One region of the Streptomyces sp. NPDC012466 genome, then DNA from elsewhere that is predicted to be linked to it. Evidence: riboswitches for the same ligand, from Rfam matches in the RefSeq annotation. Region 1 holds a riboswitch; each other region holds the start of a gene.

Evidence for each region. Region 1 has a riboswitch for cobalamin ahead of ACFY9E_RS21665 (ABC transporter substrate-binding protein). Riboswitches for the same ligand answer to the same signal wherever they lie in the genome.
Region 2: linked by a shared signal. The riboswitch ahead of ACFY9E_RS00835 (energy-coupling factor ABC transporter permease) and the one ahead of ACFY9E_RS21665 (ABC transporter substrate-binding protein) in region 1 are both predicted to bind cobalamin.
Region 3: linked by a shared signal. The riboswitch ahead of ACFY9E_RS35305 (ribonucleoside-diphosphate reductase subunit alpha) and the one ahead of ACFY9E_RS21665 (ABC transporter substrate-binding protein) in region 1 are both predicted to bind cobalamin.
Region 4: linked by a shared signal. The riboswitch ahead of ACFY9E_RS33145 (cobalamin biosynthesis protein) and the one ahead of ACFY9E_RS21665 (ABC transporter substrate-binding protein) in region 1 are both predicted to bind cobalamin.

Annotation. Positions count from the first base shown of each region.
Region 1 is NZ_JBIBEQ010000005.1:564,857-569,797, reverse strand. Features, by position in the region: gene ACFY9E_RS21675 (amino acid permease) at 1-646, opposite strand, end outside; gene ACFY9E_RS21670 (CoA-binding protein) at 780-1,208, opposite strand; cobalamin riboswitch at 1,291-1,481, shown strand; gene ACFY9E_RS21665 (ABC transporter substrate-binding protein) at 1,550-2,566, shown strand; gene ACFY9E_RS21660 (iron chelate uptake ABC transporter family permease subunit) at 2,696-3,694, shown strand; gene ACFY9E_RS21655 (ATP-binding cassette domain-containing protein) at 3,691-4,488, shown strand; gene ACFY9E_RS21650 (hypothetical protein) at 4,589-4,941, shown strand, end outside.
Region 2 is NZ_JBIBEQ010000001.1:176,444-181,384, reverse strand. Features, by position in the region: gene cbiQ (cobalt ECF transporter T component CbiQ) at 1-508, opposite strand, end outside; gene ACFY9E_RS00840 (energy-coupling factor ABC transporter substrate-binding protein) at 514-882, opposite strand; gene ACFY9E_RS00835 (energy-coupling factor ABC transporter permease) at 879-1,580, opposite strand; cobalamin riboswitch at 1,610-1,795, opposite strand; gene ACFY9E_RS00830 (protein kinase) at 1,925-3,316, opposite strand; gene ACFY9E_RS00825 (MFS transporter) at 3,611-4,918, opposite strand; gene ACFY9E_RS00820 (ABC transporter permease subunit) at 4,915-4,941, opposite strand, start outside.
Region 3 is NZ_JBIBEQ010000012.1:203,023-207,963, reverse strand. Features, by position in the region: gene ACFY9E_RS35310 (ribonucleotide-diphosphate reductase subunit beta) at 1-467, opposite strand, end outside; gene ACFY9E_RS35305 (ribonucleoside-diphosphate reductase subunit alpha) at 467-2,818, opposite strand; cobalamin riboswitch at 2,942-3,075, opposite strand; gene mctP (monocarboxylate uptake permease MctP) at 3,265-4,893, opposite strand; gene ACFY9E_RS35295 (DUF3311 domain-containing protein) at 4,890-4,941, opposite strand, start outside.
Region 4 is NZ_JBIBEQ010000011.1:52,874-57,814, forward strand. Features, by position in the region: gene ACFY9E_RS33130 (class II aldolase/adducin family protein) at 1-653, opposite strand, end outside; gene ACFY9E_RS33135 (inorganic phosphate transporter) at 1,192-2,439, shown strand; gene ACFY9E_RS33140 (hypothetical protein) at 2,474-2,695, shown strand; cobalamin riboswitch at 2,812-2,970, shown strand; gene ACFY9E_RS33145 (cobalamin biosynthesis protein) at 3,070-4,005, shown strand; gene ACFY9E_RS33150 (cobyric acid synthase) at 4,007-4,941, shown strand, end outside.

The sequences.
Region 1 (4,941 bases):
CCAGCAGAGCGAAGATGATGCCGCTGGAGCTGACGGCGCTCAGCACGCCGTGGGCGCCGAAGGGGGCGAAACCGTGCTCGGTGAAGTTGCCCGGGTGGAAGTTGCCGGCCGCGATGATGAAGATCGCGGCCAGCGGCACGGCCACCTTCCACCAGGTGGCGGCGCTGTTGGTGTGCGCCAGGATCCGCACGCCGAGGAAGTTGACGACGACGAACACGGCCATCAGGACGACGGCGACGGCGAAGCCGCTCGTCGTGAGCGTCCCGTCCTTCGCGTGCTGGAAGCCCTGTGCCCAGTGCCAGTGCCCGGCGTAGCCGATCATGGCCTCGACCTCGATCGGTGCCACGGTCGCCGCCTGGAGCCAGGAGAACCAGCCGAAGGACATGCCGGCCAGTCCGCCGAACGCGTAGTGCGGGTAGCGGGCCGTGCCGCCCGCGACCGGGAACATGCCGCCCAGTTCCGCGTGCACCAGGGCCAGCAGCACGATCGCCACCGCGCCGATGAGCCAGGACAGGATCGCCGCGGGGCCGGCCGCCACGACGGCCTTCTCGGCGCCGTACAGCCAGCCCGAGCCGATGATGGAACCGACCGAGGCCCACATGAGCCCGATCAGCCCGACCTCCCGGCGCAGGCCGTCTCTTTCCATGAATGCGGGGCCTCTCAGAGATGAACTCGGGGAGTTCGGCGAGCAAGAGGCCTCAGGTTAGGAAGGGGTCAGGCGACCGCAGAAGACGAGTTGTGCAGCCTTGACCGGGCACGGGGATTTCGTGGGAAACGCTTCAGGATTCCTGTACGCGGTGATGAGACAGCCGTGGGATCTCGATCGCCGGGCAGCGGTCCATCACCATCTCCAGGCCCGCCGCCCGGGTCCGGTCGTACGCCGCTTCGTCGATGACGCCGAGCTGGAACCAGACGCCCTTCGCGCCCTTGGCGACCGCCTCGTCGGCGACGGCTCCGGCGAGGTCGCTGTTCACGAAGACGTCCACCACGTCCACCTCGAAGGGGATGTCCGCCAGGTTCGCGTACCCCTTCTCCCCGTGCACCGTCTCCGCCTTCGGGTGCACCGGCACGACGCGCTTGCCGAAGCGCTGGAGCACGGCGGCGACGCCGTACGCCGCGCGCTGCCGGTTCGACGACAGGCCCACCACGGCCCAGGTGTCGCCGAGCCCGGTGAGAATCCTGCGGACCGTTGCCTCGTCGCCGTACACCGGCGGCCTCCTCGGGAGTCGTGGACGAACTGCTCCCGGGTCAACGGCGCGGGGTGCGCGGTGATTCCCCGGACGGCCTCCGTGATAGCTTGCCGAGGCCAGTCGAACCCATGTACGTGGGTCAGGGAATCCGGTGCGAATCCGGAACTGACGCGCAGCGGTGAGGGGGACGGGCGGGGCCTCGGCCACTGGACTCCCTCGTGGACGTCCGGGAAGGCGCTCCGATCCGGGTGAACCCGAGTCCGAAGACCTGCTGGCGGCCCCCGCGGCCGCATGCGGCGGGGGAGCACCGTACGACCGGGCTCCGCGAATGGGCCCTCGACGCCTGAGGACTGGTTCCCGTGTCCCTCGCCCTACCCGCCCGTGCCGCCGTCCTGCTCGCGGCCGGCTCCCTGCTCCTGACCGGCTGCGGCGCCTCCGGACCCACGACGGCGAAGGCCGCCGTCACGCTCGTCAACTGTGGCCACGACGTCGCCGTCGAGACCCCGCCGCGGCACGCGGTCTCCCTCAACCAGGGCACCACCGAGATCCTGCTGTCCCTCGGTCTAACCGACCGCCTCGCGGGCACCGCGACCTGGACCGACCCGGTGATGAAGGGGCTGGAGAAGGCCAACGCGTCGGTGCCGCGCCTAGCCGACGACAACCCGTCCTTCGAACGCGTCCTGGACGCCGACCCCGACTTCGTCGCCGCGTCCTTCGTCTCCACCCTCGGCAAGGGCGGCGTCGCAACCCGCGAGCAGTTCGAGAAGCTCGGCGTCCCCACCTACGTCTCCCCGTCCGACTGCGCAGGCAAGGACAACTCCGGCGGCGGCGACGGCGCACGCGACAAGGCCCTGGGCATCGACACCGTCTACGGCGAAGTCCGGGACCTCGCGACCGTGTTCGGGGTGAAGGAGCGGGGCGACAAGCTCGTGGCCTCCCTCCAGCAGCGCATGAAGAAGGCCACGGCCGGCATCGACGCCTCCGACGTCACCCTCCTGTACTGGTTCGCCAACTCCGAGTCGCCCTACACGGCCGGCTGTTGCGGAGCGCCGGGCATCATCACCCGGGTCCTCGGCGCGAAGAACGCCTTCGACGACACCCGCGAGGAATGGCCGCAGGTCAACTGGGAGACGGTCGCCGACCGCGACCCCGACGTCCTCGTCATCGGCGACCTGACCCGCAAGTCGCAGACCGCCGAGTCGGCCGCGAAGAAGATCGCCTTCCTGGAGTCCAACCCCGTCACCAGGAACATGGACGCCGTCCGGCACAAGCGGTACGTGCTGCTCAGCGGGCAGGCCATGAACCCGACCATCCGCACCGTCGAGGGCGTGGAGCGGGTGGCCGCGGGGCTGCGCCGGTTCGGGCTGGTGAAGTGACCACCCGGAGCGAGCCGGCCCCCGGGGCCCGACGCGGGGCCGGACTCGCGCTGGGCGCGGCGGGGGCCGTCGCGCTCGCCGCCTCCCTCGCCGTGGCCATCACCATCGGCCCCGCCGACATCCGGGTCGATCGCGCTGGGCGCGGCGGGGGCCGTCGCGCTCGCCGCCTCCCTCGCCGTGGCCATCACCATCGGCCCCGCCGACATCCGGGTCGCCGACGTGTGGTCCGTCGTCGCCGCCCACCTGGGTCTCGGCAGCTCGGGGCTGACGCCGATCCGGGACGGGATCGTCTGGCAGCTGCGGTTGCCCCGCACCCTGCTCGCCGCGGTGTGCGGGGCCGGACTCGCCGTGTGCGGGGCGGTGATGCAGTCGCTGCTGCGCAATCCCCTCGCCGACCCGTTCGTGCTCGGAGTGTCCTCGGGCGCCTCCACCGGAGCGGTCCTCGTCGTCGTCCTCGGCGTGGGCGGCGGCGCCCTCCCGGTGTCCGCCGGGGCGTTCCTCGGCGCCCTGCTGTCGTTCGCGCTGGTGCTGCTGCTCAGTCACACCCTCGGCGGCACCACCGACCGGGTCGTCCTCGCGGGCGTCGCCGCCATGCAGCTCTTCTCCGCGCTCACCTCCTTCGTCGTCATGACCGCCGCCGACGCCGAGACGACCCGCGGCGTGCTGTTCTGGCTCCTCGGCTCGCTCGGCGGCGCCGGCTGGACCGACGTGTGGCTGTGCCTGGCGGTGCTGGCCCTGGCGTTGGTGGTGTGCCTGTCGTACGCGCGTACCCTCGACGCCTTCGCCTTCGGGCAGGACGCGGCGGCCGCGCTCGGGGTGTCCGTCGCCCGCACCCGCCTGGTGCTGCTGTGCGTCACGGCCCTGCTCACGGCCGCCCTGGTCAGTTCGGCCGGGGCGATCGGCTTCGTGGGGCTGGTCCTGCCGCACGCCGCCCGGGCCCTGACCGGTCCCGGGCACGCACGGCTTCTGCCGGTCACCGCTCTCGCGGGGGCGGTGTTCCTGGTGTGGGTCGACACCCTGGCCCGTACCGTCCTCGATCCGCAGGAGGTTCCGGTGGGGGTCGTGACGTCGCTGATCGGAGTGCCGGCGTTCGTGGCGGTGCTGTACCGGACGCGGAGGGTGCGGTGAGCGGCACCGGGCGTTCGAAGGGTGAGGGGCTGCGGGCCGACCGGGTCGGTCGCCGTGCCGACGGACGCCTCATCCTGGACGGCGTGGCCCTCGCGCCCGAGCCCGGCTCCACCGTCGGCGTCCTCGGCCCCAACGGCTCCGGCAAGTCCACGCTGCTGCGGCTGCTGGCCGGACTGCTCACGCCGACCTCCGGAGTCGTCACGCTCGACGGCGCACCACTCGGTGAGCTGCCCCGGCGCACGGTCGCACGCCGCCTCGCCGTCGTCGAGCAACAGTCGGACACCCAGATCGAATTGACGGTGGAGGACGTCGTACGGCTGGGCCGCGTCCCGCACCGGCGGGCCTGGGCGCCCGCCTCCGCGGACGACGAGCGGGCCGTGCGCGCCGCCCTGGAGCGCACGGGCCTCACCGGCCGTTGCGCCCAGCCCTGGCACACCCTCTCGGGCGGCGAACGCCAGCGGGTGCAGATCGCCCGCGCGCTCGCCCAGGAACCCCGCGAACTCCTCCTCGACGAGCCCACCAACCACCTCGACATCCACCACCAGCTCGACCTGCTCACCCTCGTCACGGGTCTTCCGGTCACCACCGTGGTCGCCCTGCACGACCTCAACCTCGCGGCGATGTACTGCGATCAGGTCGTCGTGCTGTGCGCGGGGCGGGTCGTGGCCGGGGGCACTCCGGGGGACGTCCTCACGGAGGAGCTCATCGCCGAGGTGTACGGGGTACGGGCCGATGTCAGCCGTGAAGGGCACGAGGGGCGGCCGCACGTGCGGTTCCTGGGGACGCTTGCCTGAGAGGAGCCGGACAGGCCACCGGTTGGGGCGATCGCGCCACGGTGGCCCGAAAACGGCGAACCTGCCCGCGTGTGCGTGTCCGCCCGCCTACGCTCACCCCGTGCTGCGCATCATCGACGCCCGAAGCCATGAGCCGGTCGACGCCGCCCCGGCCCGCCGGGGCCTGACCCGTGTCGTGGTGCACGCGCCCGGCTCCGACACGACGAACCTGCGGGTGCTGCTCGTCGGGGACCTCCTCGTCCGGGCCCTGGAACTCGGCGGCACACCGGTGTGGGCGCTGCTGACCGGCGGCCGCAGGCAGGCGGAACTGCGTGCGGATGCCGCGAGCCTCGGCATGCACCCCTTCGAGGACAGCCCCGACGTCGGCGCCGGACTGGGCGAGGCCCAGGTCGTCCACGTCGTCGCCGCCGAGGACGGGCCGCTGCCCGACGGGGTGCGGATCGCCGTCGCGCC
Region 2 (4,941 bases), on a different contig from region 1:
GCCGGGCCGCCTGGGCCTCCCGGATGCGACGCACGGAGTCCAGCAGCAGGAAGCTCATCCGGTACGTCACCAGCGCGACGTCGACGACCGGCGCGGGAATCCCGGCCCGGACCAGGCGCGGCAGCAGGTCGGACATGGGGGTGGTGAAGGCGAACAGCAGCACGCCCAGCGAGGCCGCCGAGGTGCGCAGCAGCAACTCCCCGGCCCGCAGCGGCCCGTCGGCGGCGAGGGAGACGAAGCCGCCCGGGCCGCCCACCTGGACGAGCAGTGTGACCGCGCCGGTCACACAGAAGCCCAGCGGCACCCGGTAGGCCCGCCACAGCCGCCGCCCGGGCACACCGGCCGGCCCGAGCAGCACCACCAGGGCGGTCAGCAGCACCAGGGCCGCGCCCGGCCAGGGCGGCAGGGAGATCGCGAGCACGGTCAGGCCGAGCCCGAGCACGGCCTTGTCCACGGGATGGCGGCGGCGCCAGCGACTGCCGTGCGCCGCCGCGTCGATCGGCAGCACCCGGCTCAGTCCTGTTCCGCGGTGGACTTCCCCGCGGCGCCCGCGAGCGCGCTGCCGGCCTCCCGCTCCAGCGCCCGCCGCTCGCCCTGCCGGCGTCCCCGGCGCAGGCCGAAGTAGTAGGCGAGGACTCCGGCACCGAGAGCCGCCTGGAGGGCGAACAGAGCCGACTCGATCTCTCCGGACGGCGGCTCGTACAGCGGCGAGAACCACGGCTCGTAATCCGGCTTCAGCTCGGTGATCGCCGTCTCGGCCTCGGCATCGGATCCCGTGAACGGCTCCTTCTTGTGGTCGCCGAGGCCGAGTGCCAGGGGCAGCACCGCGAGCGCGGCCACGGCGAACAGCAGCACCAGGTTGATCTTCGTGTTCCTGCTCATCGGGCCACCGCCTCGGTCTCGGTCCGGGTCTGCTTCTTGGTGAGGAGTACGCCCAGCCGGGTCAGTTCGCCCTTGCTGGACTGCACCAGCAGCCGCATCACGAGCACGGTCAGCAGGCCCTCGCTCACCGCGAGCGGGATCTGGGTGACGGCGAAGATGGAACCGAACTTGCCGAGCGCGCCTAGGAATCCGCTGCCCGGGTCGGGGAACGCGAGCGCCAGCTGCACGCTGGTGACGCAGTAGGTGGACAGGTCGGCGACGAACGCGCCGGAGAACACGGCCACCATCAGCGGCGCGTTGAAGCGCCGCAGCAGGGCGTAGACGGCGTATCCGGCCCAGGGACCGACGATCGCCATCGAGAAGACGTTGGCGCCGAGCGTGGTCAGGCCGCCGTGCGCGAGCAGCAGCGCCTGGAAGAGCAGGGTGATGGTGCCCAGCACCGCCATGATGGGCGGCCGGAACAGGATGGCTCCGAGGCCCGTGCCGGTGGGGTGCGAGCAACTGCCGGTGACGGACGGCAGTTTCAGGGCGGACAGGACGAACGTGAAGGCGCCGGACGCACCGAGGAGCAGGGTGCTCTCGGGGTGCTCGCGCACTTCACGGGTGAGCGACCGGACCCCGTGGACGACGAACGGCGCCGACGCGACGCCCCAGGCGACCGCGTGCGCCGGAGGAAGGAAACCCTCGGCAATGTGCATGGCTCAGCAGACCCTCTCCAGCACCTCGTGGATGGTTGACGCGCCTTGGCCGGTCTCCTGGCTGACGGGTACCACCGCCCGAACTCCGCCTTCCCGGGTCGCGAGGACCCAGTGGCTGCCCGTGAGGGCCGGAGCCGGACTTCCCGATTCACAGTGGCGAGGGCCGCACCGGCATCACACCGGATTTCCCGTTCACCAAGGCCTGGTGACAATAAGGCCGGGGTAAGGGCGATGACAAGCCACCCCTGGGGGCGCGCGAGGGGGCGCCCGCTCGCACACCGGCGCATCCCCCGGCTGATCCACGCGCTGCGGGAAGGGTCCCGTCACGCGATGTCCGGGCCGTGTCAGTCGTCGCCCCCGTCGTCTCCGCCGTCGTCGCCCTCCCCGCCTTCCCCGGCGGGGCCCGGCTTCTCCGGCTTCGGCTGCTCCGGGCCGCCGTCGCCCGCTTCCCCGGCGGGAGCCGGGGTGCCGGACGCGGGCGCGGGAGGGGGCGGGGAGGCGGCCGGCGTGGACGGAGTGACATCGGCCACGGTGCCGGTGCCCGGCGTGCCGGCGGCCCCCGGAGCGGCTGCCGGGCCGGCGTCCTGGTCGGGGGAGACGGACGTGGCGGAGTCGGTGGCCGGCGTGGCGGCGGGGCTGCTCGCGGACGGGGACGCGTCGGGTTCCGTGCCCTCCGCGGTGGTGTCGGGCGAGAACCAGCGCATGCCGAGGAGCATCGCGGCGAGGAAGAGTGCCGCGGCGGCGGCCGTCGCGACCACCCGGGAGCGGTTGCCGGGGCCGCCGCGCCCGCGTGAGCGCCCCGAACGACCCGCCTGGGCCGCCCGGGCCGCGGTGCGGTGTCCCGTGGTCGCGGGCAGCGCGTACGTGGTCGGGCTGCTGGTCTCGGCGGTGTACGGGCCCGGCCCGGCGGACGGCGCCGCGGACGCGGTCTTCGGCCGCAGCGGCGGCGAGACCTCCGGCAGCGGCTCGGGCAGGCCCCGCCAGGCGCCCCCGGTGAACCACTCGGCGGCCTGCTGGGCGGTGGGACGGTCCTCGGGCTGCTTGGCGAGCAGGCCGAGGAGGTAGTTCTCGAACGCCGGCGGCAGTCCGGAGACCCCGAGTTCGCGAGGCGGCACGGGAGCCGAGTCGAGATGCTGGTGGAGCAGGGCGACGGCGGTGTCGGCCTGGAACGGCGGGCGGCCGCTGAGGAGCTGGTAGAGCACGCAGCCCAGGGAGTACATGTCGGAGGCGGGCCCCGCGGGCTTGCCCAGGGCCCGTTCGGGCGCGAGGTAGAGGCCGGTGCCGACGATCTGGCCGGTGGCGGTCAGCGCGGCGCCGGGGTCGTCGAGGAACCGGGCGATGCCGAAGTCGCCGATCTTCAGCGTGCCGTTGGCGTCGAGCAGCAGGTTGGCGGGTTTGACGTCGCGGTGCACGATGCCCTGCCCGTGCGCGGCGGCGAGCCCCGCGGACGCCTGCGCGGCGAGATGGGCCACCCGCTCGGCGGGCAGCGTGCCGGAGCCGTTCAGCACCCCGGCGAGACTGTCGCCCTCGACCAGCTCCATCACCAGGTACAGCCGGTTGTCGAACTCGCCGAAGTCCAGGACGCCCACCACGTTGGGGTGGTTGAGGCGCCCGGCGGTCTGCGCCTCCAGACGGAACCGGGAGGTTGCCGTGGCGTCGGTGTCCTGGGGCAGCAGCAGCTTGACGGCCACCGCTCTGGCGAGCGTCTCGTCGTACGCACGCCAGACCTCTCCCATTCCACCGCGCCCGATCTCAACATCCAGCCGGTAGCGGCCCGCTAGCAGCACTCGTCCTCGTCTCATGCGTGTGGGAAGGTCATCGCCGCAGGCCGAACTCCCCGCTTCCGCACGGGGATTGGTGGGGGGGTGCCGCAGCCGACCCAGGATACTGGCGCGGCACGGCCCATGATCGCCACAGTGGTCTCCCCGGACGGTGCGCTCCCGGAGATCCCCGAGCGGGGAGAGCGTCCGCCGGGGTGACACTCCCGCGCGCCGGTCGCCGGGGCGCGCCGGGCGCCTCCCGGCGCCGTATCAGGCCGCCGCGCCCGCCCCCTCCGCCCGGCGCGGCAGCAGGGCCACCGCCAGGGCGGGTACGGCCGCGAGGGCCAGCCACGGCACGGCGGCCGGCAGGTCCAGGTCGAGCAGGGAGCCCGTGGCCGCGCTGCCGGCGAGGACGATCAGGCCGGAGACCGACGACAGCGCACCCATGTAGAGGCCGAGCCGGCCCTCTTCGGCCAGGTCGGGCACCCAGGCGCGGGCGGCGGGCACGACCAGCATCTGACCCACCGTGAGCAAGATCACGAAGCCCGCGGCCGGCAGCAGCCCGGCGACACCCGTCCAGCCCGCGGGCCGCGCCACGGCCACCACCGCGAAACCGGACGCGATCAGCAGCAGCCCCGCGGTCATGGAGTGGCGCAGATCGAGCCGGTCGCCAACCCAGCGCGTCACCGGCAGCTGGGTGAAGACCACCAGCACGGAGGACAGCGCGAAGAGCCAGGACAGGGGCGCCTGGGAGCCGGTCGCGCGCTGCACCTCGTCCGGCAGGGCCAGGTACAGCTGGTTGTAGGCGAGGAGATAGGTGCCGTACGCGCAGCACAGGGCGAGGAAGCGGCGGTTGCGCAGCAGGACGCGGGCCCCGCCCCGCTCCCGGACGCGGACCCGGCCGGGGATGTGCTGCGGCATCAGCCACAGGTGCCCGGCGAGGACGAGCACGAACACCGCGGCACCGGCGAGGCACGCCGTGCGGAAGTCGACGGCGAGCAGCAGCGCGCCGAGCAGCGGCCCGACGAACGCCCCGGCCTGGCCCGCCACACTGAACAGGGCCAGGACCCGGGTGCGCGGGCCGTGCCCGTCCTCCTCCCAGACCACCGCCTGGCGGGCCACCTCGGACTCCACGGCGGGGGAGAACAGCGCGGCGGCGAAACCGATCACCAGCACCGCCCCGATCACGGCCCCACCGGTCTGCGCGTACCCGAGCCAGGCGAACCCGGCGATGCGCAGCACACAGCCCGCCAGCACCACCGGCCGCACCCCGAACCGGTCGACGAGCCAGCCGCCGACCACGAACAGGCCCTGCTGGCTGAAGGTGCGCAGCCCGAGCACGAACCCGACCAGCCACCCCGCCATGCCGATCGCGGTGCCGAGGTGCTCGGCGAGGAACGGCAGGACGGCGTAGAAGCCGATGTTGAAGGCCAGCTGGGTGAGGATCAGCAGCCGCAGCAGCGGTGACAGCTCCTTGCAGAGCCGCCAGGTGCTCTCGCGCGGCGGCCGGGACGCCTCCTTGCCGGTGGACGCGCGGGCGGTCTTGCGGGCCAGTACGCGGGAGATGAGATCGGTCATCGTTCTTCTGTCGGTGAGGCGGA
Region 3 (4,941 bases), on a different contig from region 1:
AGCCGGTCCATCTTCTCCACCGAGTCCATCCACTTGAAGCAGAACGAGGCCTTCTCGCGGATGGACGGGATGTTCTCCACCGCCGCGAAGGCCGCCGCACGGTCCTCCGGGTCGGGCAGATAGGTGTCGAGCAGGGTCAGATAGAACTGGACGTGCACGGCCTCCTCGAAGAGCTGCCGGCTCAGATACAGCCGCGCCTCGGGGGAGTTGATGTGCTTGTACAGCGTGAGCACCAGGTTGTTCGCGACGATCGAGTCACCCGTCGCGAAGAAGGCGACCAGGCGGCCGATCAGGTGCTGCTCCGCCGGTGACAGCTTGGCGAGGTCGGCGACGTCCGAGTGGAGGTCGACCTCCTCCACCGTCCAGGTGTTCTTGATGGCGTCCCGGTAGCGCTCGTAGAAGTCCGGGTAGCGCATGGGGCGCAGGGTGAGCTCGAAGCCGGGATCGAGAAGGTTCTGGGTGCTCATTACTGGCAGGCCTCGCAGGACTCGGGGTTTTCCAGGGAGCAGGCGACCGCTTCGGGATCCGGGGTGGCCTGCACGGGGACGGTGGCCTGGGCGGCGCGGGCGATCCGGGTCGCCGGGCGCGAGCGCAGGTAGTACGTCGTCTTCAGCCCGGACTTCCAGGCGTAGGCGTACATCGAGGAGAGCTTGCCGATGGTCGGCGTCTCCAGGAAGAGGTTCAGGGACTGGGACTGGTCCAGGAACGGGGTCCTGGCCGCCGCCATGTCGATCAGGCCGCGCTGCGGGATCTCCCAGGCCGTGCGGTAGAGGGCGCGGACGTCCTCGGGGATCCAGGCGAAGTCCTGCACCGAGCCGTTGGCCTCGCGCAGGGCCTCCCGGCTGCGGGCGTCCCACACGCCGAGCCGCTTCAACTCGTCCACCAGGTAGGAGTTGACCTGGAGGAACTCACCCGACAGCGTCTCGCGCTTGAACAGGTTGGACACCTGCGGCTCGATGCACTCGTACACGCCCGCGATGGAGGCGATCGTGGCCGTGGGCGCGATGGCGAGGAGCAGGGAGTTGCGCATGCCGGTCGTCGCGATCCGCTCGCGCAGGGCCGCCCAGCGCTCGGGCCAGGCCAGTTCCACGTCGTAGTGGTCGGGGTGCAGCACGCCCCGGGCCGTACGGGTCTTCTCCCAGGCCGGCAGCGGGCCGCTCCGCTCGGCGAGGTCGGCCGAAGCCTCGTAGGCGGCGAGCATGATGCGCTCGGCGACACGGGTGGACAGCGCCTTGGCCTCGGGCGAGTCGAAGGGCAGGCGCAGCTTGAAGAAGACGTCCTGCAGGCCCATGGCGCCGAGGCCGACCGGACGCCAGCGGGCGTTGGAGCGGCCCGCCTGCTCGGTCGGGTAGAAGTTGATGTCGACGACCCGGTCGAGGAAGGTCACGGCCGTGCGGACGGTCTCGTCCAGGCGCTCCCAGTCGAGGTCCCCGTCGCTCACGAAGGCACCGAGGTTGACCGAGCCCAGGTTGCAGACCGCCGTCTCCCCGTCGTCGGTCACCTCCAGGATCTCCGTGCAGAGGTTGGAGGAGTGGACGACGTGGCCAGGCTCGGCCGTCTGGTTGGCGGTGCGGTTGGCGGCGTCCTTGAAGGTCATCCAGCCGTTGCCGGTCTGCGCGAGGGTGCGCATCATCCGGCCGTACAGCTCGCGTGCGGGCAGCGTCTTCTTCGCCAGCCCCTTCGCCTCGGCCGCCCGGTAGGCGGCGTCGAACTCCTCGCCCCAGAGGTCGACCAGCTCGGGCACGTCCGAGGGGGAGAACAGCGACCACTGCGCGTCGGCGTTCACACGCCGCATGAACTCGTCCGGCACCCAGTGCGCGAGGTTCAGGTTGTGCGTACGGCGGGCGTCCTCACCGGTGTTGTCACGCAGCTCCAGGAACTCCTCGATGTCGGAGTGCCAGGTCTCCAGGTAGACGGCGGCGGCGCCCTTGCGACGGCCTCCCTGGTTCACGGCGGCGACCGAGGCGTCGAGGGTCTTCAGGAACGGGACGATGCCGTTGGAGTGCCCGTTGGTGCCGCGGATCAGCGAACCGCGGGCGCGGATGCGGGAGTAGGCGAGTCCGATGCCGCCGGCGTGCTTCGACAGCCGGGCCACCTGGTGGTAGCGGTCGTAGATGGAGTCCAGCTCGTCCTTGGGGGAGTCGAGGAGGTAGCAGGACGACATCTGCGGGTGCCGGGTGCCCGAGTTGAAGAGGGTGGGGGAGGAGGGGAGGTAGTCGAGGCGGCTCATGAGCGCGTAGAGCGCGGCGACTTCGTCCACCGAGCGGCTGGTGTCGTCCTCGGCCAGACCGGCGGCGACGCGCAGCATGAAGTGCTGCGGCGTCTCGACGACCTTGCGGGTGATCGGGTGCCGGAGCAGGTAGCGGCTGTGCAGGGTGCGCAGGCCGAAGTAGCCGAAGCGGTCGTCGGCGCCGGTGTCGATGAGCGCGTCGAGCCGGGCGGCGTGCAGCCGCACGAACTCGGCGGTGCGGTCGGCGATGAGGCCCTCGCGGTGGCCGACCGCGACGGACTCGGTGAAGGAGGTGACGCCCTGCGAGGCGGCCTCGTCGCGGATGCCGATGGTCAGCAGCCGGGCGGCCAGCCGGGAGTAAGCGGGGTCCTCGGAGATCAGACCGGCCGCGGCCTCCGTCGCCAGCTCCCGCAACTCCGTCTCGTCCGCCCGGGCGGACCGGCCGCGCAGTGCGGCGGCGGCGACCCGGCCGGGGTCGGTGTCGGGGAGGTCGGCGGTCAGCTCGGTCAGGGTCCGCAGCAACGCGGCTCCGGGAGCGTCCTGCACTTCTTCGGCGGCTGAGACCGGTTCGGCTGGCGCGATGGTCACGTGGGGCTCTCCCTCGCTCGGCACGGGGGCCTCGTCGAGGGCAGGGGGCAGCACGCGAACGCACACGGCGCCGCGTCCACCGGCCCATTCCACGAGGCCCGGACGTCAGGGCACACCGGCCGGGTGGCCGGGTGCGCTGTCGGCAGGTCCTCGGACTGACTCCTGTGCACGAAACATGCACAAGTACACCGTTGCGGGACAGTTCCGGATTCGCACCGGATTCCCCTGCGGCGACAGCGAGCATGAGCATACATCTTGTGCCAGGCGCGCATGGCACCCCCAGATGTTGTGTCGCGCTGGTTTCAGAGCGTCAACTGGTAGGTCACCAGAGTGATGTCCGGGAGCCGCGTGAGAGACCCCGGGCATCACATACGACAGCGGGCCACCGTGACGGTCGGTCACGGTGGCCCGCTGCGGGTGGTGTGCGCTGGTTGGTGCCCCTGACGTCAGTGGGCCGAACCGGCGGTGGCGGGCGGGAGTTCCACCTGGACCCCGGGGTCGCCCGCGTCCGCCGTGTAGTCCTCCGGCTCGGTCTCGTCGATGCCGTCGGGAGCCTTCACGGCCCTCAGGACGAAGGTCAGGACGACGGTGACGACGACGTTCAGGACGAACGCCGTGAGGCCGATGTAGCCGATCTCCCCGATGCCGGGGATCTCCTTCGCGGAGCCGCCGAAGTGCTTCTGGGTCGGGGAGGCCACACCGTACGCGGCGACCGTGCCGTAGATCATGCCGACCGCCCAGCCCGCGAGCAGCGCCCAGCGGTGGAACCAGCGGGTGAACAGGCCGCCGACCAGGGCCGGGAAGGTCTGCAGGATCCAGATGCCGCCCAGGAGCTGGAAGTTGATGGCGACCGTCTTGTCCATGGTGAGGACGAAGGCCAGGGCGCCCACCTTCACCAGCAGGGAGACCAGCTTGGAGACCTTGGTCTCCTGCGCCGGTGTGGCGTCCGGCTTGATGAAGTCCTTGTAGATGTTGCGGGTGAAGAGGTTCGCGGCCGCGATGGACATGATGGCCGCGGGCACCAGCGCGCCGATGCCGATCGCCGCGAACGCCACGCCCGCGAACCAGTCCGGGAACATCGTCTCGAACAGCTGCGGAATGGCCAGCTGCCCGTTCTGCACCTTGATGCCGGCCGCGATCGCCATGAACCCGAGCAGCGCGAGCAGCCCCAGCATCAGGGAGTACAGCGGCAGGATCGTGGTGTTGCGGCGGATCACCTCACGGCTCTTCGAGGACAGCGTCGCCGTGATCGAGTGCGGGTACATGAAGAGGGCCAGGGCGGAGCCCAGCGCCAGAGTGGCGTACGTCCACTGGCCCGCCTCCGCCGGCACCAGCGCGCCGCGCGGCGCACCCGTGGCCGGGTTGGTCTGGCTGTAGGCCTCGCCGGCCTTGGCGAAGATCTCGTCGAAGCCGCCCAGCTTGATCGGGATGTAGATGATCGCCACCGCGATGACGATGTAGATCAGCGTGTCCTTCACGAACGCGATGAGCGCGGGGGCCCGCAGACCCGACGAGTACGTGTACGCCGCCAGCACGCCGAACGCGATCAGCAGCGGCAGGTCCTTGATGAACCAGTTGGTGTTCTCGCCGCCGCCGACACCCATCACGTCCAGCACGGCCTGGATGCCGACCAGTTGGAGCGCGATGTACGGCATCGTCGCCAGGATGCCGGTCACGGCCACCGCGAGCGACAGGCCCTTCGAGCCGAAGCGGCCGCGCACGAAGTCGGACGTCGTGACGTACCCGTGCTTGTGGGAGACCGACCACAGGCGGGGGAGGAAGGTGAAGATCAGCGGGTACACCAGGATCGTGTACGGCACCGCGAAGAAACCGGCCGCGCCCGCCGCGTAGATCGCGGCCGGGACGGCGACGAAGGTGTACGCCGTGTACAGGTCGCCGCCCAGCAGGAACCACGTGATCCAGGTGCCGAACGAGCGGCCGCCCAGGCCCCATTCGTCGAGGCTGTGCTCGTTCTCGGCCTTGCGCCAGCGCGCGGCCAGGAAGCCCATGACCGTCACGGCCAGGAAGAAGAAGATGAAGACGCCGAGTGCGACGCCGTTCACGCCGTCCTTCACTGCGACGCACCGCCCTTCGCGGCCGAGCGGGCGCGCTGGTCACGCTGC
Region 4 (4,941 bases), on a different contig from region 1:
AGGCCCGGCACCGAGGAGGCGGTCAGCCACAGGCGGCACATCCACTCCAGCTGGGCGGTGCGGTCGTAGGCCTGGTCGAGGGTGCCGCCGTGGGTGACGGTGCCGTGGTTCTGGAGGAGGCAGCCGGAGCGGCCGGCGAGGGCGCGGAGCATGTTCTCGGCCAACTCGTCGGTGCCGTACGTGGCGTACGGGGCGACCCGGACGGGACCGCCGAGCGCCGCGGCCATGTAGTGGATCAGCGGGAGCTCGCTCACGAGCGTCGAGACGGCCGTGGCGTGCACGGCGTGGGTGTGAACGACGGCCAGGGCGCCGGTCGTGCGGTAGACGGCGAGGTGCATGGGCAGCTCGCTGGTCGGGACGAGCGTGCCGAGGACCTGCCGGCCGTCGAGGTCGACGCCGGTCACGTCGTCCGGCGCCAGCCGGTCGTAGGGCACGCCCGACGGCGTGACCAGGACCGTGTCGCCGACGCGCACCGACACGTTGCCGGACGTGCCGACGACGAGTCCGTCCGCGACCGTCCGGCGGGCCGTCGCGACGAGGTCCTCCCAGGCACGCGCCTCCTCGGGGCGCGCACTCCCGCGCCGCTCCCCCGCTCCCGGTCCGGCCTGCCGTGCGTCTCCCGTGCCCCGCTCGTCGCCTCGCTGCTCAGCCATGCCGCGATCCTGCCAGGCGGAGACTCAACGCGCCGCCGGCCGGGGCGTGTTGCCCGGCCGGAGATCTTCGGACATGCACCGATCTTTCCGTACACTCCGGAGGATTTCGCCGTACACGTCGCCATTCCTGGGGGAAGATCCCCGCCGCGGCCGGCAGTACGACGGCGTGCGCGGGGCGGGCCCGGTGCGCGGCGCCTACCACTTCGCACCGCCGGCCCGCCCGCGCTCGACATCGCATACAACCCGTACGACAAGAAGCACGGCTGCTACGGCCTGGCTCGCCGGGCGGGGCCGGCCAGATCACCCGCGCCGGCGACAGCGGCTCCCTGCCGGGTGACCAGAATCTCTTCGACGGGTCGCTCGATCGGCTGAAGCGGTTCGCGCGAGGCGCCTGACCGACGGGCGCCGGGACCGCCGTTCCGGGGCGGAGTCACGACCCCCCTTTGCGGTCACCCCTGCGCCCCTCCCAGTTCATCTTCCGTTCACTCAGGTTGCCTACGTTCGTACCGTCAACGACCTCGAACGATTGCCTGGGTAAATGGAAAGCTTCTCGCTGATCCTCGCGATTGTGGTAGTAACCGCACTCGCGTTCGATTTCACGAACGGTTTCCACGACACCGCGAACGCCATGGCCACGACCATTTCCACGGGCGCCATGAAGCCCAAGGTTGCGGTGGCCATGTCCGCGGTCCTCAACCTGGTCGGCGCCTTCCTGTCCGTCGAAGTCGCCAACACGATCTCCAAGGGCCTCGTCGACGAGGCCGGCATCCGTCCCGAGGTCATCTTCGCCGCCTTGGTCGGCGCGATCCTCTGGAACCTGCTGACCTGGCTGGTCGGCCTGCCGTCCAGCTCCTCCCACGCCCTCATGGGCGGCCTGATCGGTGCCACGATCGCCTCGGCGGGCGTCGGCGCGGTGCACGGCGACGTGCTGGTCACCAAGGTGCTCATCCCGGCGATCGCCGCCCCGCTGGTCGCGGGCATCGCGGCGATGCTCGCCACGCGGCTGACCTACTCCCTCGGCAGCAAGGCCGACAGCCAGGCGTCCAAGAAGGGCTACCGAGCCGGCCAGATCGCCTCCGCCGGCCTGGTCTCCCTGGCCCACGGCACCAACGACGCCCAGAAGACGATGGGTGTCATCACCCTCGCCCTGGTCGCCGGCGGCGCTGTCGCCCCCGACTCCGACCCGCCCATGTGGGTCATCCTCTCGGCGGGTCTCGCCATCGCGCTCGGCACGTACCTGGGTGGCTGGCGCATCATCCGCACCATGGGCAAGGGACTGACCGACCTCCAGCCGCAGCAGGGCTTCGCCGCCCAGACCTCCGCGGCCACGGTCATCCTGGCCTCCTCCCACATCGGTTTCTCCCTCTCCACGACGCACTCGGTGTCCGGCTCGGTGATGGGCGCGGGGCTCGGCCGCAAGGGCGGTGTCGTCCGCTGGTCGACCGCGACGCGGATGTTCGTCGCGTGGGGTCTGACGCTCCCGGCGGCGGCCCTGGTGGGCGCGCTCGCCGAGTACGTCACCGGCTTCGGCAACTGGGGCACCGCCGTGGTGGCCGTCTTCCTCGTCGCCTCCAGCGCGGCGATCTGGAAGCTGTCCCGGCGTGAGGTCGTCGACCACACCAACGTCAACGACGCCGACGAGGCGGAGCCGGCCGGCGTGGTGACCACCGCGATGGCCGCGGTGACGCCGCCGCCTGCGGGCGGCACGGTCGCCGAGGAGCCGGTCCCCTCGTTCCCGGCGCAGGCCACGGCCGAACGGACGCCGACCACGACCACCACGGTCTGACCCCGCCCACCGGTTACAAGGAAGAGTCTCTGAGATGAAGATCGACTGGGCGGCCCTCGGCTCCGTCTTCGGTGTCAGCCTCGTGGTCACCGTTGCCCTCGTCGGCCTGTTCACCCTCGGCATCACCGGCCTGTCGCGCCGCGAGCGCGCGGTGGCGCAGGGCGGGTCCGCCGGGCTCGCGGTCACGGGAGCGTACGCGTGCTTCGCGGCGTGCGCGGCGGCCGTGGGCTACGGGATCTACCTGATCGTGGCCTGACGGCCCGACCGCACATCGTGTCCGCCGGGCGGCGCGGGACTCCGGTCCCGCGCCGCCCGGTCGTCGTGTGCGGGAAGGGGCCGGTGTGGGGTTCTCCACACTCTCCCCTCGCAGGTCAACGGCAAGTTGACGGCGGTTGCCGGCCGTGGTGGACTGCCGGGGCCAGTACGGCGGCAGGAGAGGAAGCCGGTGAGAGTCCGGCGCGGTCCCGCCACTGTCACCGGGGTAGTGATCCCCGGGAGCCAGGAACTCTCGCCGCCGGTCTCGTCGAACCAGGGCGTGGACACCCTGAGTGAGGACACGTATCGCCATGCGCGGCTGCCGATCCCGTTCCAACACCCCGCCTCCGCCTGCCCTTCCGGCCGGCTGAGCCCATGGGTGCCGGTCGCGTCTTCGCGTACGGTGCCGCCGCCGGTCTGATCGGTGACCTGCTGCTCGGTGATCCTCGCCGAGGGCATCCGGTCGCCGCGTTCGGACGGGCCGCGGGTGCCGTGGAACGGGTGTTGTGGCGGGACCACCGCGGGTGGGGCGCGCTGCACACCGCCGTGTGCACCTCGGGGGCCGTCGCCCTCGGCTCCGTCGCCGCGCGGGCCGTGCGGACGTCCTCCGTCGCCTCCGTCGCGCTGACGGGTGCCGCCACCTGGGCCGTCGTCGGGGGGACTTCGCTCGCGCGGGAGGCGCAGGCCATCGGGCGGGCCCTGGAGGCCGGTGACGTCGAGACGGCCCGGGCCCGGCTGCCGCATCTGTGCGGGCGGGACCCGCAGGCCCTCGATGCCGACGGCATCGCCCGGGCCGTGGTCGAGTCGGTCGCCGAGAACACCTCCGACGCGGTGGTGGGGGCCCTGGTGTGGGGAGCCGTCGGCGGGGTGCCGGGGCTGCTCGGGTTCCGGGCCGTCAACACCCTGGACGCGATGGTCGGACACAAGTCGGCCCGCTACCGGCGGTACGGGTGGGCCTCCGCGCGGCTGGACGACCTCGCGGGCTGGCCGGGAGCACGGCTGACCGCGGTCCTCGCAGCCCTGGCCGGGCCGGATCCCCGGGGTGCCGTGCGGGCCTGGCGGGCCGACGCGGCGAAGCACCCGAGCCCCAACGCCGGTCCGGTGGAGGCCTCTTTCGCGGGGGCTCTCGGGGTGCGGCTGGGCGGGACGCTCTCGTACGGCGGGCGGGTGGAGGACCGGCCCGTGCTGAACACCGGGGGGCGTGCCGTCGGCACGCACGACGTCGCACGGGCTGTGCGGCTCTCGCGGCGCGTCACCTGGCTGGCGCTCGGCGTGTGCGCCGGTGCGCGGTTGCTGAAGAGGGGGAAATGACATGAGCGGTGGGCTTCTCGTCGCCGGCACCACCTCCGACGCGGGCAAGAGCGTCGTGACCGCCGGGATCTGCCGGTGGCTGGTGCGGCAGGGCGTCAAGGTCGCGCCCTTCAAGGCGCAGAACATGTCCCTGAACTCCTTCGTGACGAAGGAGGGGGCCGAGATCGGGCGGGCGCAGGCCATGCAGGCGCAGGCCTGCCGGGTCGAGCCGACCGCGCTGATGAATCCCGTGCTGCTCAAGCCCGGGGGTGAGCAGAGCAGTCAGGTCGTGCTGCTGGGCAAGCCGGTCGGGGAGATGAGTGCGCGCGGCTACCACGGCGGGCGGCAGCAGAGGCTGCTCGGGACGGTGCTGGACTGTCTGGAGCAGTTGCGGGGCACGTATGACGCGGTGATCTGTGAGGGGGCCGGTTCTCCCGCCGAGATCAATCTGCGGCGGACGGACATCGTGAACATGGGGATCGCCCGTAACGCCGGGCTTCCCGTGCTCGTCGTCGGCGACATCGACCGGGGCGGTGTGTTCGCCTCGTTCTTCGGGACCCTGGCGCTGCTGTCGCCCGAGGACCAGCGTTGCGTCGCCGGGTTCCTCGTCAACAAGTTCCGCGGGGACGTCTCCCTGCTGGAGCCGGGCCTGGACATGCTGCAAGGCCTCACCGGGCGGCGTACGTACGGCGTGTTGCCGTTCCGGCACGGGCTCGGCATCGACGAGGAGGACGGGCTTCGGGTGTCCCTGCGGGGAGCGGTGCGGGAGTCCGTCGTCGCCCCGCCGGTCGGGGAGGACGTGCTGCGGGTCGCGGTCTGTGCCGTGCCGCTCATGTCCAACTTCACCGACGTGGACGCGCTGGCCGCCGAACCGGGCGTCGTGGTGCGGTTCGTGGACCGGCCGGAGGAGCTGTCCGACGCCGACCTCGTCATCGTGCCCGGGACCCGGGGAACGGT